3 linked regions of the Alkalihalophilus pseudofirmus genome follow. The protein of the gene in region 1 interacts with the protein of each later gene in a pairwise test. Links are inferred from orthologs where the notes say so. Each region holds a gene or a part of one and is shown on either strand. Other genes may lie near its edges.

Evidence for each region.
Region 2: the proteins of tuf (region 1) and PQ478_RS19995 interact in binary tests that used the Bacillus subtilis proteins (3 or more experiments, as listed by UniProt). The link is inferred for Alkalihalophilus pseudofirmus from one-to-one orthologs.
Region 3: the proteins of tuf (region 1) and PQ478_RS16550 interact in binary tests that used the Bacillus subtilis proteins (3 or more experiments, as listed by UniProt). The link is inferred for Alkalihalophilus pseudofirmus from one-to-one orthologs.

What each region holds. Positions count from the first base shown.
Region 1 is NZ_CP117835.1:139,342-142,906, reverse strand. What follows is about bases 415-3,223. They hold tuf (elongation factor Tu), read right to left. Parts: upstream 2,510-3,223; coding sequence 1,319-2,509; downstream 415-1,318. Other genes in these bases: fusA (elongation factor G), read right to left, coding at 2,637-3,223; rpsJ (30S ribosomal protein S10), read right to left, coding at 710-1,018; rplC (50S ribosomal protein L3), read right to left, coding at 415-616. In the rest of the region: more of rplC, read right to left, coding at 1-414; more of fusA, read right to left, coding at 3,224-3,565. UniProt on the Bacillus subtilis protein: GTP hydrolase that promotes the GTP-dependent binding of aminoacyl-tRNA to the A-site of ribosomes during protein biosynthesis.
Region 2 is NZ_CP117835.1:3,834,496-3,837,843, forward strand. What follows is about bases 378-3,348. They hold PQ478_RS19995 (rod shape-determining protein), read right to left. Parts: upstream 2,379-3,348; coding sequence 1,377-2,378; downstream 378-1,376. Other genes in these bases: PQ478_RS19985 (flagellar hook-basal body protein), read right to left, coding at 378-430; PQ478_RS19990 (flagellar hook-basal body protein), read right to left, coding at 459-1,277; spoIIID (sporulation transcriptional regulator SpoIIID), read right to left, coding at 2,490-2,777; PQ478_RS20005 (3'-5' exonuclease), read right to left, coding at 3,219-3,348. In the rest of the region: more of PQ478_RS19985, read right to left, coding at 1-377. UniProt on the Bacillus subtilis protein: Forms membrane-associated dynamic filaments that are essential for cell shape determination. Acts by regulating cell wall synthesis and cell elongation, and thus cell shape.
Region 3 is NZ_CP117835.1:3,099,064-3,102,249, forward strand. Bases 378-3,186 are described here. They hold PQ478_RS16550 (rod shape-determining protein), read right to left. Parts: upstream 2,398-3,186; coding sequence 1,357-2,397; downstream 378-1,356. Other genes in these bases: mreD (rod shape-determining protein MreD), read right to left, coding at 378-471; mreC (rod shape-determining protein MreC), read right to left, coding at 471-1,343; radC (RadC family protein), read right to left, coding at 2,616-3,186. In the rest of the region: more of mreD, read right to left, coding at 1-377.

The sequences.
Region 1 (3,565 bases):
TAACCGCACTTTGTACAGATACGTAGCTCTTTTTAGCGCCAGGTACGTTACCTTTAACTAATAGAAGATTACGGTCTGTATCAACTTTTACGATTTCAAGGTTTTGTACTGTTACTGTTTCTCCACCCATACGTCCAGGTAATAGTTTACCTTTGAATACACGGTTTGGAGCTACAGGACCCATTGAACCTGGGCGACGGTGGTAACGTGAACCATGAGACATCGGTCCGCGAGATTGGTTATGACGCTTGATAGCACCTTGGAAACCTTTCCCCTTAGATGTTCCTGTTACGTCTACTACGTCTCCAGCTGTAAATGTGTCAACTTTAACTTCGTTACCCACTTCAAGAGAAGCGTCGAAGTTACGGATTTCCTTCATGAAGCGCTTAGGAGCTGTGTTAGCTTTTGCAGCATGTCCTTCTTGAGGCTTGTTAGTATTTGATTTCTTTTGGTCAGCAAATCCGATTTGGATTGCTTCGTATCCATCAGACTCAACAGTTTTCTTTTGAAGAACCACGTTTGGCTCAGCTTCGATAACTGTTACTGGGATGACTTCACCATTTTCAGCAAACACTTGTGTCATACCGATTTTTCTACCTAAGATTCCTTTGGTCATCCGTTACACCTCCTAATATAACTCGAATTTTTTGTTTGCCATTTTTATATACTTACATATAAAAGTCTATATTCACTAATTGATCATACAGATTTATAGTTTGATTTCGATGTCTACGCCAGACGGTAAATCCAAACGCATAAGAGCATCCACAGTTTGTGGAGTTGGATTCACGATATCAATCAAACGTTTGTGCGTACGCATCTCGAATTGCTCACGAGAATCTTTGTACTTGTGAACCGCACGAAGAACTGTGTAAACCGACTTCTCAGTTGGAAGTGGAATCGGACCAGATACATTAGCACCTGAACGCTTTGCAGTGTCTACAATCTTCTCTGCTGATTGATCAAGAACACGATGATCATACGCCTTTAAACGAATACGAATCTTTTGCTTTGCCATTATAGCCCCTCCTTTATCGTCCATTTTATAAACAGACATACTCCGTGAAAATTTCCTACACCCTGCCATGGCAAAGGGGCCGGGTGTATCAGCAACCTTCCACATCATCGCTGCCAATGACCAACATTCAACATTATACATAGGTACATGACCTAAATCAAGTAAAAGTTTTTATGTTGGGCACACTCCTACTATTATAACGACACCTATGAATAATTGCAAGGTTTTATCGAAATTAATTGCATAAAAAAAGAAAGCACCTTGGAAGACCAAGATGCTTTCTATCAGAAAGTAATATAATTACTTAGTGATTGTAGCTACGACACCAGCACCTACAGTACGTCCACCCTCACGGATAGAGAACTTAGTACCTTCTTCGATTGCGATTGGTGAAATTAGTTCAACAGTCATTTCGATGTTGTCACCAGGCATTACCATCTCAACACCTTCTGGAAGGTTGATGATTCCAGTTACATCAGTTGTACGGAAGTAGAACTGAGGACGGTAGTTTGAGAAGAATGGAGTGTGACGTCCACCCTCTTCTTTTGAAAGAACATAAACTTCAGCTTTGAAGTTTGTGTGTGGAGTAATACTACCTGGCTTAGCAAGTACTTGTCCACGTTGAACTTGGTCACGTGAAACCCCACGAAGAAGTGCACCAATGTTGTCACCAGCTTCAGCATAGTCAAGAAGCTTGCGGAACATTTCTACTCCTGTACAAGTAGTAGAAGATGGCTCTTCTGCTAAACCGATGATGTCAATTACGTCACCAACATTAAGTTGTCCACGCTCTACACGACCAGTAGCAACCGTACCACGACCAGTGATTGAGAATACATCCTCAACTGGCATCATGAATGGCTTTTCTTTATCGCGCTCTGGAGTAGGGATGTAATCATCTACAGCAGCCATAAGTTCGATAATTTTTTCTTCGTATGCTTCGTCACCTTCAAGTGCTTTAAGAGCAGAACCTTGGATAACAGGTACATCGTCACCAGGGAAGTCATACTCAGAAAGAAGGTCACGTACTTCCATTTCTACTAATTCAAGTAGCTCTTCGTCATCTACCATGTCACATTTGTTTAAGAATACAACAAGGTAAGGTACACCTACTTGACGAGAAAGAAGGATGTGCTCACGAGTTTGCGGCATTGGGCCATCAGCAGCAGATACTACTAAGATACCGCCGTCCATTTGTGCAGCACCAGTGATCATGTTTTTAACATAGTCAGCATGTCCTGGGCAGTCAACGTGTGCATAGTGACGGTTATCAGTTTCGTACTCAACGTGTGCAGTTGAGATTGTGATACCGCGCTCACGCTCTTCTGGAGCACCATCGATAGCGTCATACGCCATTGCAGCACCTTTACCAGAACGCTTAGCAAGTACAGTTGTGATTGCAGCTGTTAAAGTTGTTTTACCATGGTCAACGTGTCCAATAGTACCGATATTGGCATGCGTTTTCGAGCGGTCGAATTTTTCTTTACCCATGATTAATTTCCTCCCTTAAATAAACAATAGTAAGTTTTTTTATGAATAAGAAAGGTGCCATATCCATACGAATATCACCTTTCTTAGCTTACAACAAAACGTTGTATGAAACAATTACAAAACGTTATTACTGACCGTTTTGCTTTTTAATGATCTCTTCCGCTACGCTCTTAGGAACTTCTTCGTAGTGGTCAAAGAACATTGAGTACGTTCCGCGTCCTTGAGTACGTGAACGTAATGATGTTGCATACCCGAACATTTCAGCTAGTGGAACGAACGCTTTAACTGTTTGTGCGTTACCGCGTGCTTCCATACCCTCAACGCGTCCACGACGTGCTGTAACGTCACCCATTACATCACCCATGTACTCTTCAGGAATAACAACTTCAACTTTCATTAATGGCTCAAGTAATACTGGCTTACACTTAGTTTTAGCGTTTTTAAGTGCCATAGATGCAGCAATTTTAAACGCCATCTCACTTGAATCGACATCATGGTAAGAACCATCATAAAGCTTCGCTTTAATGTCGATTACAGGGTATCCAGCAACCATACCGTTGCCAAGAGCTTCTTCAATACCTTGTTCTACAGATCCGATGTATTCACGAGGAACTGATCCACCGACGATTGCATTTTCGAATTCGAAACCTGCACCCTCTTCGTTTGGAGAGAATTCTACCCAAACGTGACCAAATTGTCCACGACCACCAGATTGACGAACGAACTTACCTTCAACTTGAGCCGTTTGACGGATCGTTTCACGGTAAGATACTTGTGGAGCACCAACGTTAGCCTCTACTTTAAACTCACGTTTCATACGGTCAACGATGATATCAAGGTGAAGTTCACCCATACCAGAAATAATCGTTTGACCAGTTTCTTCGTTTGTTTCAGTACGGAAAGTTGGATCTTCCTCAGCGAGCTTAGCTAATGCCATACCCATCTTATCTTGGTCAGCTTTAGACTTTGGCTCTACTGATAATGAGATAACCGGCTCTGGGAATTCCATTGACTCAAGAATAACAAGATTCTTTTCATCACATAGAGTGTCACCAG
Region 2 (3,348 bases), 3.7 Mb from region 1 along the record:
CTTTTGCATTCACAATTGTTAACGCATTAGGATTTTGTGGATCTTCACTTAAGTAAAAAGACCCATCGCGTGTTAGATACGAGGTAGCTTGTCCATTTTCCACAGACTCTACTTCAAAAAAGTGATCACGTTCAGCAATCGCAAAATCAAGCTCTCGTCCTGTTTGCATAATCGCTCCCTGCTCCATCCGAAGAGCGGTCTGGGCAATCTTTGCTCCTGCACCGACGCGGATTCCGTTTGGCGTCAGCCTGCCGGTTTCATAGCGTGTGTCCGTGTTGTTATTAACCTGCTGAAATAACAGGTCTGAAAACGTTGCTTCACGGCGCTTGAAGCCTGTTGTGTTGCTGTTGGCCATGTTATGTGAGAGGGTGTCCATTTTACGCTGCAGCTGCCCCATGGTTACAGAAGCTGATATCATTGAAAGATTCATCGTTTCATCCTCACTCTCTGCTCAGCCATTAGCCTAACCGCCCGACTTCATTTACGGCTTTATCCAAGCTTTGATCATAAGCTTGAAGAATACGCTGGTTCGCTTCAAAGGATCGGTATGCACTCATCATTTCCGTCATTGTCTGTGAGGCGTCAACGTTTGAACGTTCAATAAAACCTTGCTGGAGCTGATAGTTGATCTCGGCATTTCCAATTGCAGTCGGCAGCTCACCTTCTTCTGTATAACGAAGCAGGCCGTCTCCTTCTTTCACAAGCAACATTGGGTCTTCTGCGTAAGCCAAGTTAATTTGGCCAATCACTGCACCATCTGATGACGTTATTGTACCATTTGGGTCAAGCGTGAAATTCTCATCACCGACTTGAAGCGGCTCGCCGTTCGTGCCAAGAACATACTGCCCTTCCGTCGTTGTCAGAAATCCAGCCCCGTCTATTGTAAAGTTTCCGTTACGGCTGTATAGGATCTCATCATTAGATTGAATCGTATAAAATAAAGCACCCGGACGCCCTGACTCGCCTTCAGGCAGTACACCTTGAAGCAGTGCAATATCGGTTGAATTGCCTGTTTCATTGATGTCTCCTTGACGAAAGTTCGGCATGCGTTCTTGCAAATAGACACCCGTTGTCAGCTCTCCGATAATCGGTGCTTGAGCGCCTTTTGGTCCTTGCGTGTCCATTGCTTTGATCAGCATGTTTGGAAACGCACGCAGTGATGCTTGGTCGGCTTTGTATCCTGGAGTATTCGCATTGGCTAGGTTGTTGGTCAGCATTTCTTGGCGCTGTTGCTGGGCAATCATCCCTGCTGCTGCGCCGTACAATCCTCTAAGCATCGTGTTCCTCCTTGGTTCACTGTTTATATTATTAAGCACGAAAACATGCGGCATGGATTCGTCCCTATGCCACATGTATCGGTATGTTTTAGGTTCTTGTTAAATTTTAACTTTCTTTGACATGCGGTCTAGGTTCTCAAGCATGATGCCTGTTCCTTTTGCCACACAATGCATTGGATCTTCTGCAACAAGCACTGGAAGCTTCAATTCTTCTGCTAGAAGCTGATCGATACCGTGGAGAAGTGCTCCGCCGCCTGTTAAGATAACCCCGCGGTCAATAATGTCTGCTGACAGCTCTGGAGGCGTTTGCTCAAGGACTTGCTTAGCAGCTTGTACAATATATGAAACTGATTCAAGCAACGCTTCCTCTATTTCCTTTGAGTGTACCGTAATTGTCTTAGGAAGTCCACTTACCATATCGCGTCCGCGAATCTCCATTTCCTCTTCACGCGCACCCGGAAATACTGTTGCGACTTGCATCTTAATGTTCTCAGCTGTACGTTCTCCGATAAGAAGTTTATACCTCTTTTTGATGTAAGTTAAGATGTCAGAATCGAATCTGTCACCAGCTACTTTGATGGAAGAGGCGGTGACGATATCACCCATTGAAAGAACAGCAACATCTGTTGTCCCACCGCCTATGTCGACTACCATGTTACCGCTTGGCTGGAAAATATCCATTCCGGCTCCGATTGCAGCAACTTTCGGTTCCTCTTCCAAATACACGTTCTTCCCGCCGCTCTTCTCAGCTGCTTCGCGAATCGCTTTTTGCTCAACGGATGTAATATTTGTCGGGCAGCAAATTAAAATGCGCGGCTTTGAAAACATGCTTTTGACATTGATCTTGCCAAGAAAATGCTTCAGCATCGATTCTGTCATTTCAAAGTTTGCGATGACGCCGTCCTTCATTGGGCGCATGGCAACAATATTTCCTGGTGTGCGTCCAACCATGCGGAACGCTTCTTCTCCGACAGCTAGAACTCTCTTTGACTGTGTATCGACTGCAACTACTGAGGGCTCATCTAAGACAATACCGCTACCTTTTACATAGACTAGGACGTTCGCAGTACCTAAATCAATTCCAATATCTCTACCAAACATGATTCTTTTTCCTCCCTGTTTTACCGAACATGATCGTATCTACTGATTACGATATACCTAATTGTAAATTTTATCACAGATTGTTCAGACAGGGATAATAATTTCTGCAAATTATTGTCGACTTTTTACAATTTGCTGTACAGGCTCTTCTTGTGTCTTCTTGTATTTCACTTTCGTCGCTTCGCCGCCCCGAAGATGACGAATAGATTTGTGATATTCAAGAATTTCTTTTACTTCATTTGCGAGCTCTGGGTTGATCTCTGGCAAGCGTTCTGTTAAGTCTTTATGAACGGTACTTTTGGATACCCCAAACTCCTTTGCAATGGTCCGCACCGTTTTTCTCGTCTCGACGATATACTTGCCAATCTTGATCGTTCGCTCTTTGATGTAATCGTGCACACGTCTCGCCTCCCTAATTCTGTGTTGGTGATTGGTACAGTTTATTAGGGAGATTAAGCAGATATACCACATTTTAAAGAGGACGAGGGCTATTTTCAGACTTTTTTTACATATTTGGGTGATCGGAGAGTATTTTTCGGGGTTGCAGAGTAGTGCGGGAAGTTTTTGGCGAGGGGGATTGCGCCGGTTCAGGCTCTTTATGCGTTGCTCTCGGCCGAGATTGCGCGGCTTGATGAAGTATATGCGTCGGTGTGTGCTGTTATTGCGCCGATCGGTCCTTATTGCGCCTGTCTCCTGGCTTATTGCGCCCCTCCGGCCGGCTTATGCATCGATTGAGGCTGGAATTGCGTCACTCTCCTCGCCGCATCACCACTGCTACAGCCGCCTAAACACCGCATCAAACAAAGAAACGCGGCCTCGGCCGCGTTTCTCCTCCTCTTATTAAAACACTACACCCTTTGTTGTGGAGCTGCCGATCTCCATAAGATCAGCAAGCGTCGTCTTGCCTCGGTCTTCTAGATGACGCATCAGCTCACAGAATAGATGGGCGGTGGTCATCGCATCTCCTAGC
Region 3 (3,186 bases), 3.0 Mb from region 1 along the record:
CGGATAGAGCACCACAATGGCTAAAGCTCCGTTTAAAAGCAGGGTAGGCAAAAGCCGGTCAAACACAAAGGCTTGGCCGCCCATATCTGTAATGCCGATTAAACGAAACAATCCATATTGATAATAATCAAATAATGCCACAGCGACAAGGGCAAGAAGAATTGGCACGAGAATACTATCTTGGATCTGCTTATAAGACAAAGCAAAGACGTAACCAACAACAGCAAACCCAAACACATACACACCTAAAAGTTCGGTATACACTACATCATATATAACCCCAAAGCACAGCGCATAAACTAAGCTTGTGCTTCTTCCTGTAAAGATCCCGATAAACACAAGCAGTACAACAAGAAATCTCGGAACCATGATGAGGTCAGAACCGTATCTTTCCGGCATGAAAAATGGATATAAACTTCCTTCAATGACTAGAGCAAGCAATAAAAGTGTGGGAAGATAGGCACGGCTCACTACTGATCCTCCTCTAATATCTCTGGATCAACAGAGGTACTCGTACGCTCGATTACGTAAACATAATTTAATGAATAGTAATCTGCTGTAGGTTTAATATAGGCATTTTGAGTCAAGCCGTATTCATCCGGCTCTACCTCAACCACTTCACCGATTAATAAACCTTCAGGGTACACTCCCCCAAGTCCAGAGGTTGTAACCATTTGCTCTTCTTCGATCTCGGCCTCAATATCGAGCTTCCGCATAATGAGGAGACCACGATCCTCGTCATAGCCTTCAATGAAACCATTTAATGCTTGATCACCGACAATTTTCGCTGAGACTCGGTTGGTCCTGTCATTATCAGATAATAATTGCACAAATGAACTAAATTGACTTGTCCGTTTCACTTTACCAATTAAGCCGCCTTGAGAATCAACGAGCGCCATATTCGGTTCAATGCCATGCTGGCTTCCGCGGTTGATGGCAATAAAATCATTCCAGCGGTCAGGATTACGGTGAATCACAACGGCTGGTCTCATTAAGTAATCACTTAAACTTTCTTCAAGGTTGATCATTTCGCGCAAGGTTTCATTCTCATCGCGAAGTAAATTACGTTCTACGGAGATTTGGGCGTATTCTTCAAGACGTGATTTGAGAAGTTTATTTTCTTCATACACGCTGCGAATATCAGATACGCTCTCAAAGAAACCCGCGACAGAATGTGCGGGTTTTGAGAACATAGACTGCACCCATCCAACCGTATCTCTCATAAACTGCTCTGGCCGTGTTGTATTCTCACGATCAGAAAGCGAATAACCAATCAGCGCCATCAAAATGATAATGCTGACAAGAAGAATAATTAATTTTTTGTTTGAGAAAAAGGATGGCATGCTAGACACCTACTTACGATTTTCTATCAGAACGAGACGTTATCCCAGCTTTTGAACGGAATAAATGTAGATTTTCAAGCGCCCTGCCTGTTCCGATGGCCACACAATCTAGCGGATTTTCAGCTACGATTACCGGCATGTTTGTTTCATCGCTTAATACGCGGTCAAGATTGCGTAATAAAGCTCCGCCGCCTGTTAGTACAATTCCGCGGTCGATAATATCAGCTGCAAGCTCAGGCGGTGATTGCTCAAGCGTATTTTTCACTGATTCTACAATCGTCGTAACTGTATCTTCAAGAGCTTTGGAAATTTCTTCTGCTGTTACAGAGATGGTCTTAGGAAGTCCTGAGACAAGATCACGTCCGCGGATATCCATATCATCTACGCCTTCTGGTGCTCCTGCTGTTCCAATTTCCATCTTTAACGTCTCAGCTGTACGTTCACCAATCATCAAATTGTATCTCTTTTTCACATACTGAATGATTGCATCATCCATCTCATCACCAGCCACACGGATTGATTGGCTCGTAACAATTCCGCCAAGTGAAATAATGGCTACTTCAGTTGTACCGCCGCCAATATCAACAACCATGCTCCCGGTCGGCTCCCATACAGGAAGATCTGCCCCAATCGCTGCTGCAAACGGCTCTTCAAGTGTATAAGCCTCTTTTGCGCCCGCTTGTTTGGTTGCATCTTCTACCGCGCGTTTCTCAACCGCTGTAATCCCTGTTGGTACACAAACCATCACTGAAGGCTTACGAGTGAAAACTGAACGATTCTTAACTGTTTGGCGAATAAAATACTTAATCATTGTAGCTGTTGTATCAAAATCTGCGATAACGCCGTCTTTCATCGGACGCACAGCCACAATATTTCCTGGAGTACGACCAATCATATTCTTTGCATCATTTCCTACTGCTTCAATTGAACCTGTATCTGTACGTAATGCAACCACTGACGGCTCACGCACTACGATGCCTTTCCCTTTAACATAAACAAGTGTATTAGCTGTTCCTAAATCAATTCCAATATCTTTTGAAAACCCACCAAACATCTATGTATCTCCCTTCAGACTGATCTGAAATCATAACCTTTATTATATCGAACATTTCTCAAATATTATATCGAACATTTCTCAAAAAAAATAGCCTTAAGTTCCCCGACACAAAATTTCCACCTTTTGTTTCATTTTAAAATAATGTGAAACACGTGAACTTCTACCAAAAGGGCTATCTACCCTTGATGAGACCCTTAACTACCTATGATCTATTTCTAAATGATATGGCCCTGCTCTTTTAAACTAATGAATTTGCGATCGCCGATAATGACGTGATCTAATAATTCGACACCTAATACCTTGCCTGCTTCATTCAGCCGCTTAGTCACTTCTATATCTTCAAGGCTTGGAGTGGGGTCGCCTGAGGGATGATTATGCAAACAAATGATTGAGGCAGCAGAGCGTCTTAACGCTTCTTTAAACACTTCTCTGGGGTGTACAATACTCGCGTTCAGACTGCCAATGAATAAGGTATGACGATGAATGACACGGTTTTTCGTATTCAAATAGAGAGCGATAAAATGCTCTTGCGTTAAAAATCGCATATCTTCCATGACAAAATTGGACACATCCTCAGGAGAACGTATCACATATTTTTCTTCAGTCGGGACTGCGTGGATCCGTCTGCCGAGTTCCATCACTGCTTGGATCTCTACTGCTTTCGCTGTTCCAATTCCATTTATATGACATAATTCTTCGATTGTCGCTGTCCGCAATAAAGTCAGTCCGTCAAACGAATCTAACATTTTGCCGGCAAGCTGCAGGGCAGACTCTTTTTTTGTCCCA